2 regions of the Paenibacillus sp. J22P143 genome follow, and region 1 is predicted to be linked to the other one. Evidence: riboswitches for the same ligand, from Rfam matches in the RefSeq annotation. Region 1 holds a riboswitch; the other holds the start of a gene.

Region 1 (4,295 bases):
CGGAATGAATCGTTCCAATCTGGAGATCTCATCCGCGCTGCCGTGTAGACGGCCAATGTGATGCAGCAACGAGGCTCGCTTATAACCCATTAGCAGCGCTGATAACGTCTGGATATCACACGAAATGACGTCCCGCTCCGCCTCTACCTCGGCGCCGCCCCCACTATGGAACACTTGTTCCTCATCCAGCTTTACGATGTCGTTCCCTTCAGCGCTCCCAAGTTGAATTCGGAATATCCCGTTATTCCATTCGGCTTGATCGTCCTGAAGCTGCAGATAGAATGGCTTGCTTACCTCAGTTCCATCCGCAACTTCGTTAAATGGATATGACTGCAGAAAGGCTTCGGCATCGACGATCCGTGCCATAAAATAAGGAATGACTTCCTGCTTGATTCGGGGATCCGCCAACAAATAAGGCAGCGGGTCGCCAAGCGGCGCCTGGCATACTACTTTGTCAACCATCGAGTCATGATTGGAGATCAATCGCCATAGCGCACGATTGGCGTCCTCACTTAGTGCAACCAACTCATGTACGGTGAGTATCCTTTCCTTTACCTGATATATGATGTAGCCTTCCGGCTCACCAGCAGGATTCAAGTACAGGGTTACGATCCCTTTCTTAGGCTTGAAAACTCTATTACTCCACCATGCTTCGGTCCGAACGAGCATTCCGTTAAAGCGTTTCGCATACGCCTCATAGATCGGATTCAGCACCGCCGCTTCCGCTTCGATCCGTCTCAGCGTGCTACCTTCTGCAACCTCCGGCTTGGGTAACTGGTTTGCGGCAATTTCATAACGCATGTAATCAATATAGGCTTCCCAGCCGTATTTGCGATAAAACGCAAAGGCAAACGGCGCTAGGAACGATACGACCTGCCCGGACTCTTTCATCGATTTCAGCGATTGTGACAACAGTTGGCCGACCATTCCCTGACGACGATATTCTGGCCATGTCGCAACAGAAGCAATGCCGCCCATCCCCAATGCTTTGCCGTTAATCCACGTTTTCAACTCCAGAATCATTAATTTCGCTGCTAGCCGATCCTCCACGAAATATCCCCAGATCTGTTCGGACTTCATCACAGCCAACCGGTCTTCCCGCTCCTCCGGCAACATAGCAAATTGAAAAGCAAACTCCGACAACGCAAGACTGTCCTTCAATTCATCCTGCTTCAATAATCTGATTTGATCCATAGGGCCTCCCATTTGTCTATTTGCTTCCATTCTAACATGTAGAATTCAAAGCAATCCATACAACCCGAATATTATCAACATTCTTAAAACAGAAGAAGTAAATAAAAGGAATTTGAGTGCATATGTGGAATAGATGTATATACACATTATGATGCCTTGTAACTTGGAGATGCCTTTCATTCGTTCATGAAATAAAGGGGGGTAAATGTATATGAAATCAACGGGAATCGTAAGAAAAGTAGACGAGCTGGGACGTATTGTTTTGCCTATTGAGCTTCGACGTACACTTCATATTGAGATCGGTGATGCGATCGAGGTCTATGTAGATCCAGAGCGTATTACACTTAAGAAGTATATGCCTGCTTGTGTGTTCTGTGGTAATTTTGAGGACATGTCCTATTTCAAAGGGAAGCTCGTTTGCAGCAAATGTATTGATGAGATTACCTAAACAAAATAACATTTGCATAATTTGGAATTAACGTGTAAATTAAATACCTAAGTGCATAGTCACGGGAGCTTGGTGAGACCAGGCTGAGAGGATAGTTACAACTATCGACCGTTAAACCTGATCTGGATAATGCCAGCGGAGGAACACAAGATCTCTTTGTATACCAGGAGACCGCCTCTATTAGAGATGCGGTCTTTTTTCGCAGCATGAATCCTCCGCTTGATCACAATCAATTATAGGAGGCATGGGAAAATGTCAATGGAAACAAGTAAAGAAAACGTCTCTTCTTCAATCTCCTCTTTTCCGGGAAGCAAAAAAGTGTATGTCGAGGGCTCGCGAAAGGACATCCGAGTTCCTATGCGTGAAATCACATTGAGTCCTACAACAGGTGCTTACGGAGAACAGGAAAACGCCCCTCTGCGTGTGTACGACACGAGCGGCGCATATACAGACGAGGAGATCCAAACGGATATTCGTGAAGGAATTCCACCTAATCGTTTGAATTGGATTTTAGAACGCAGCGATGTTGAACTGTATGAAGGAAGAACGATTAAACCGGAAGATAACGGATATTCCAAGGGCGAGCACGTTGCTGAGGTTTTTCCCGGTTTACATCGTCACCCTATGCGAGCGAAAAATGGTCGTAATGTAACCCAGATGCATTATGCACGTCAAGGTATCATCACGTCCGAAATGGAATATATCGCGATTCGCGAAAATGTATCTCCGGAATTTGTGAGGGACGAGGTCGCTCGCGGCAGAGCGATTATCCCCGCAAATATTAATCACCCTGAGAGTGAGCCTATGATTATTGGACGTAACTTTCTCGTGAAAATCAATGCGAATATAGGAAATTCTGCTGTATCGTCCTCCATTGAAGAAGAAGTGGAAAAAATGAGATGGGCTACTCGCTGGGGCGCTGATAATATTATGGATCTCTCTACGGGTAAAAACATTCATACCACCCGAGAATGGATTATTCGTAACTCCCCTGTTCCTATTGGTACCGTACCTATTTATCAAGCACTAGAGAAAGTGAATGGCAAAGCAGAAGATTTGACATGGGAAGTGTACCGAGACACGCTTATTGAACAAGCTGAGCAAGGCGTCGATTACTTTACCATTCATGCTGGTGTTCTGCTGCGTTATGTTCCTCTTACGGCTAAACGAGTAACAGGTATTGTTTCACGAGGCGGCTCTATTATGGCAGCCTGGTGTCTCGCCCACCATCAGGAAAACTTCCTGTATACACATTTTGAAGAGATCTGTGAAATCATGAAAGCCTATGATGTATCCTTTTCATTAGGCGACGGTTTACGCCCAGGATCTATTGCAGATGCGAATGATGAAGCCCAGTTTGCAGAATTAGAAACGTTAGGTGAACTCACCAAAATCGCCTGGAAGCATGACGTGCAAGTCATGGTAGAAGGCCCTGGTCACGTACCCATGCATTTAATCAAGGAAAATATGGATAAACAACTTGAAATCTGTGATGAAGCTCCTTTTTACACATTAGGACCGCTTACTACGGATATTGCGCCAGGCTATGACCATATCACTTCTGCCATTGGAGCAGCGATGATAGGCTGGTTTGGTACAGCCATGCTGTGCTATGTAACTCCCAAAGAGCATTTGGGCTTGCCCAATAAAAATGACGTTCGTGAAGGGGTTATCACCTATAAAATTGCTGCTCATGCCGCTGATTTAGCCAAAGGTCATAAAGGCGCCATGGATCGCGATAATGCGTTATCTAAGGCACGTTTCGAATTCCGGTGGCATGATCAATTCAACTTATCCTTGGATCCAGAAAGAGCCATAGCGTATCATGATGAGACACTGCCTGCAGAAGGTGCCAAGATCGCTCATTTTTGTTCGATGTGCGGTCCTAAGTTCTGCTCCATGCGGATTTCCCAAGATATCCGAGACTACGCCAAACTACAAGGCATTGAGGATGCGCAAGCCATTGAACAAGGCATGAGTGAAAAGTCGGAGGCTTTTAAGAAAGCGGGTCACAAAATTTATACGTAAACAAAAGAGGGTTGCTGCGGCAACCCTCTTTTCCTTTCAGTGAATCTTCATCTATTAGAAGGAATTATCCTTTCCACTCATCCGCCTCCGCTTCGAACATAAGAAGCTCGTAACTCGCAACAACGCCCCCCTGTATACCGAACTTTTCCTCGTATACTTCATACATCTTGGCGAACAGACGTCGTTTGCTGAGACCATGCCATGCAATGGCTTCTGACGTGCTAGCTCCCATTGCTTTTACGGAGTAAAGAAATTCTCTTACAGACGCATACATTTCTTTTTGGATCGAATGCTCGTCTTGGATATGTGAAAATCCCGCTTCTAAAAGCCATTCCTTCCACTGCGCTCTCGATTGTAAAGACAGCCCATGCCGCTGCGGTTCTATACCGATTGCTCGATATACTTCTTGAAATGACTCGTGCAATTCATAGAACGTATCGGGTCCGAAAGTGGTGAACACCAGCCTGCCTCCAGGACGAATAATCCGCCGAAGATGCCCTAGCGTTTGCCTTGGATGATTCAGCCATTGGAAACAGGCGTTAGAGACGATGAGATCAAATGAAGCTGTTGGAGCATCATGCGCCCACGTTTCAACATCCCCAACCAAAAATCGTAATCGAGACGA
Region 2 (4,295 bases), on a different contig from region 1:
GCGTAGCCCAGCGCTGGACGATCTCGTGATCGTGGGTAACCATCACGATCACGGTCCCGCTGGCGCGCAGCCGCTCCAGCTGCTCGAGCATGCGCAGCGTGCCATGCGCATCGAGCCCGAAGGTGGGCTCATCCAGCAGCAGGAGGCGCGGCCCGCGAACCATCGCGGACGCCACGCTGAGCCTGCGCTTCTGGCCCATCGAGAGCTGGAACGGGTGCCGCTCGCGCAGCGCAAGCAGGTCGTACTCCCGGAGCAGCAGCTCGGCCGCTGCCGACTGCCCGTTCCTCGGCTGACCCTCTGGCAAGCCATAGGTCAGCTCTTCCTCCACGGAGTTCGTGACGAATTGGAACTCCGGGTTCTGGAACACAAAGCCGACTTGCTCCGCAAGCTGCTCGACTTTGTTGCCCTTCACTCCCGCGATCACACAGCTTCCGCGGGTCGGAATGAGCCGCATGATCGCGAGGAGGAGCGAGCTTTTGCCAGCGCCGTTGGCACCGACAACGGTGATCCAGTCGCCAGGATATACATGAAAGTTATCCACAGAGGTCCTGATCTGCCCGCTGCGAAGTCCGACGAAATCCTGGAAGACCATGACGGGCTCTATGGACTGTACGCTATGTTGGAAGGTTCTCTGGTCATCCACCCTCGCATCCGCATACAGGTTCTCCTTGGCATAATCCTCCCACACCTCGGGATACCAAATCCCGTATTCCCTGATTTGTTCCTTGTACGTCTCGAACATGGCATGCGGTGGCCCATCCGCCAAAACCCCACCCTCAGGTGTCAGGATGATCAGACGGTCGAGAAGATCCAGCATGCCGCTAATTTTGTGCTCCACGATGAGGAGGGTTTTATCCCCGCTAATCGACCGGATCGTGTCCCACACCTGCTTCGTGCCCTCGTCATCCAGCAGCGCCGTAGGCTCATCGAGGAAGATCACCTCTGGCTCTAACGCCAGTACGCTAGCAATCGCTAGTCGCTGCTTCATCCCTTGAGACAGCGTACTAATCAGTGTGTGAGCATCTGGTAAATGAAGGCCGACCAAGTCCAAATAATGCTGAATACGCGCAGGCATTTCTTCGCGCGGCACTTCCTGATTTTCCAATACGAACGCGATCTCTTCGTCGATATAGGGCATACAAAACTGCGTATCAGGATCCTGAAACACATACCCCCATCGTCTAGGTCTGCGAATCTCATCCGCTTTGAGCGGAAGCTCGATCATGTCAGGGACAATTCCGCTCAGCACCTGAAGCAGGGTAGATTTGCCGCATCCGCTAGGTCCCAGAAGCAGCACCTTCTCACCAGGCCGGGTGGAAAAGGAAACCCCCTGAAAGATCAGGGGGGCGTCGTCGCCGGGATATTTTAACCGTAGATTCGTAACGCTCATTCCTTCGCTCATCTCGTTTACCCCAGTACGTCGTAATCTTTTTTGGAAACGGGGCGAATCAGATTCAGTACACCTGTACGAGACAATGCATCCGTCAAATAGTACGCGAACACGCCAGCGATCAAAGCACTGCCTAGTAGTCGCAAGCTAACGAACAAAACGTAATTCCATAAAGTGAGTTGCTCGATATAGCCATAGTAAGTATCCACAAATAAGGACATGATCGCTGAAGCAAAGGCTGCGAGAATGGTTACCCCCACGGTTGTACGACGGTAGCGGAATAAAGCAAACGCCAGCTCCGCACCAAGTCCTTGAAGTAAACCAAACACGAGCGTTGCCACTCCCCAATGGCCGCCATATAGTGCCTCAATCGTTGCAGCCGCCACTTCTGCCAACAGGGCAACCCCTGGCTTACGAATGACGAGAAAAGCGAATGTCGCCGCCATGAACCACATCCCGTAGCTTAACTGTTCTGCATGCAAACCTAGTGGCTTCAATAGATCATAGAACGGTCCCCAAATCCGATAAATTACACCGAACACCGCTGAAATAACAATCGTGATCAAAATATCAGTCAGCTTCAACCCTTTTTTACTTACTTCTTGCTGCGCCATCTTCTACTCGACTCCTTTTCCCCAATCCATATTTGTCAATGAGATAGGCGAACACGCCAACCTAAGATACATGGTCTCCTTCGTCCCTAAGGACAAAAAAAGCCCGCCGGATTAACGGTAGGCTTGAACATTTGTGCAAAAAAAGCACATCAGGTCTCTACGCTGGCATTATCCAGATCAGATTAACGGTCAGTGGCATAGGGCCACTATCTCAGCCTGACTTCATCAAGCACCCGTGTTGCTATTCATTTGGCTTAACTGTAGCGGATTAGCCGCTTTTTGGCAATCCTTTTTTCCCAAAAGTTTCGTCGTAGTAGTTGACTTCTACCCCAAAGTAAAACTACAATTTGTAGTGTCTTCATTATTTTTCAATAACGGAGCCTATCCAGGATGGATCATTCCACGATGCAGAAGGGGACTGAAACAATGACAATGTTGCTTTATATCGGACTAGCCATACTCATTGCTGCTATGATTGGCTACGTGCTGACAGCAAGAATGAACAAAGATAGCAGCTCTCGGTTGAAAAAGGCCGAAAAGCAAGCCCTGAAAAAGAAGCATAAAACCTGGCTCCTTATTTCACATGCCCTACTTATTATCGCGATTGGCAGTATAGGTACTTCACTCATTCAAAGCTCAGCCAGCAAGTATAGTCTAGATCAGCTTAATTACCATGCCAACATTCAGGTCACAACAGATAAAGATTACGGACGCGATCACAAGGATGGCACCTTGATGTACGAGATGAAAATCCCTACCTCCGGCACACATAGCCCTCACGATTTGAAGTTCGGATTCTATAAGGAGAGACCTGGTTACGAGTTGCTTGTCCACAATCTGGAGCATGGCGATATCATCATTCATTATCATCCAGATGCACCGAAAGAGCTGGTCGATCAGATCGAATATTTGACTCATTTCAAGACGGCTGGTGCTGGTGTTCTCGCCGTTCCCAATGTGGATGTGCCTGCCGATCAAGAAGTCGTTATAACGGCATGGACGAAAACAATGCCACTCGCCAAATTCGATGAAGCTAGTGTTGGTACGTTTATTCACGACAATATCAACAAAGGTCCTGAGCAAATTCCGGCTAACGTACGTCTTGGCGGCGGAACGATGTAGTTATTTACGAATGGTTTCACGATCTGAAACTAGCTCGGTTGGTACTAAACCCGTAATTCTTCGGAATACGCGATAAAAATAAGAAGGATCGTTATAGCCGATGAACTCGGCTATTTCGGTTACCGTCAGAGCGGAATGCCGCAGCATGTAGACGGCTGTTTTGATCCTCGTAACGTGAACGAATTCACTGATCGTTTGACCTGTAACTTGGCGAAAAAGGGATGCTGCATAATTCGGAGATCGGTTAATGCTAGCGCCTAGCTCATCCTTGGTTACATGTTCGCGGTAATGATTCTGAATATACCCCTTCATTTGTTCCACGAGTAGTGCGGTTGTCGAGGTTGTGGCCGCTTGATCCCACTCCCGCTGGAGGTACACAAACAACTCTTGCCAGTGCGCTTCGCATAGCGCCTGGTAATAGGGCTGTTTGTCTTGCCACCCTCTGTGGATCAGTCGCAGCCGGTCGGCAATGATATCGAATTTCCCCGTCTGCCGGCAGGCAGGGGACGTTAGATGAAGCAGCGGGAAGACGTCCGAGGCTGTTCGTGCATCGAACTGCAGCACAAATTTCTCATGAATTTTGGTGGGCACACTTCGACCATAGTAGGGGGTATGGCTTGGAATGAGCAGCCATTGCCCTTTCTCTAGCACTTGTTTTTTCTCGCGAATCCAGTACACACAGCGGCCATAGATCACGAAAATAAGTGTCCAATCGGATCGAATATTCGGCTGTTCCTCGTTCCATGTACTGCTTTTATCATAGTGGAAGCCTGTTAGCTGCATAGGGGTCACGCCTCCCTTTTATCGTACTATATTACACATATCATACTATAGTTCATAGAAACTCGCATCAATAAGGCATATAATGAAGCCAACTACTCTCTTACATGCGAAAGGAAGTCCTTCACGATGCGTAAAACAAAAATCATTTGTACGATGGGTCCTGCGTGCGACTCCGTTCCAACCCTGAAAGAATTAATTCGCGCTGGCATGAGCGTTGCCAGATTAAATATGGCTCACGGCGATCTCGATGAGCACCGCGGTCGTATTCAGCGTGTACGCCAAGCTGCCCAAGAAATGGGTACAATTATCCCGATTCTGATGGATATTAAAGGTCCAGAAATCCGCATCGGTCAATTGAAAGATGCTTCTTATGATCTACAGACGGG

The links. Region 1 has a riboswitch for thiamine pyrophosphate ahead of thiC (phosphomethylpyrimidine synthase ThiC). Riboswitches for the same ligand answer to the same signal wherever they lie in the genome.
Region 2: it holds a riboswitch for thiamine pyrophosphate, as region 1 does, so the genes downstream of both, AC58PQ_RS20225 (ECF transporter S component) here and thiC (phosphomethylpyrimidine synthase ThiC) in region 1, are expected to answer to the same signal.

Annotation. Positions count from the first base shown of each region.
Region 1 covers NZ_JCAUAQ010000002.1:233,250-237,544, reverse strand. Annotated here, with positions in the region: gene AC58PQ_RS04835 (GNAT family N-acetyltransferase) at 1-1,194, opposite strand, end outside; gene AC58PQ_RS04830 (AbrB/MazE/SpoVT family DNA-binding domain-containing protein) at 1,406-1,642, shown strand; TPP riboswitch at 1,694-1,803, shown strand; gene thiC (phosphomethylpyrimidine synthase ThiC) at 1,895-3,670, shown strand; gene bioC (malonyl-ACP O-methyltransferase BioC) at 3,735-4,295, opposite strand, start outside.
Region 2 covers NZ_JCAUAQ010000017.1:2,504-6,798, forward strand. Annotated here, with positions in the region: gene AC58PQ_RS20220 (ABC transporter ATP-binding protein) at 1-1,402, opposite strand, end outside; gene AC58PQ_RS20225 (ECF transporter S component) at 1,408-2,004, opposite strand; TPP riboswitch at 2,142-2,251, opposite strand; gene AC58PQ_RS20230 (DUF3105 domain-containing protein) at 2,431-3,126, shown strand; gene AC58PQ_RS20235 (helix-turn-helix transcriptional regulator) at 3,127-3,909, opposite strand; gene pyk (pyruvate kinase) at 4,036-4,295, shown strand, end outside.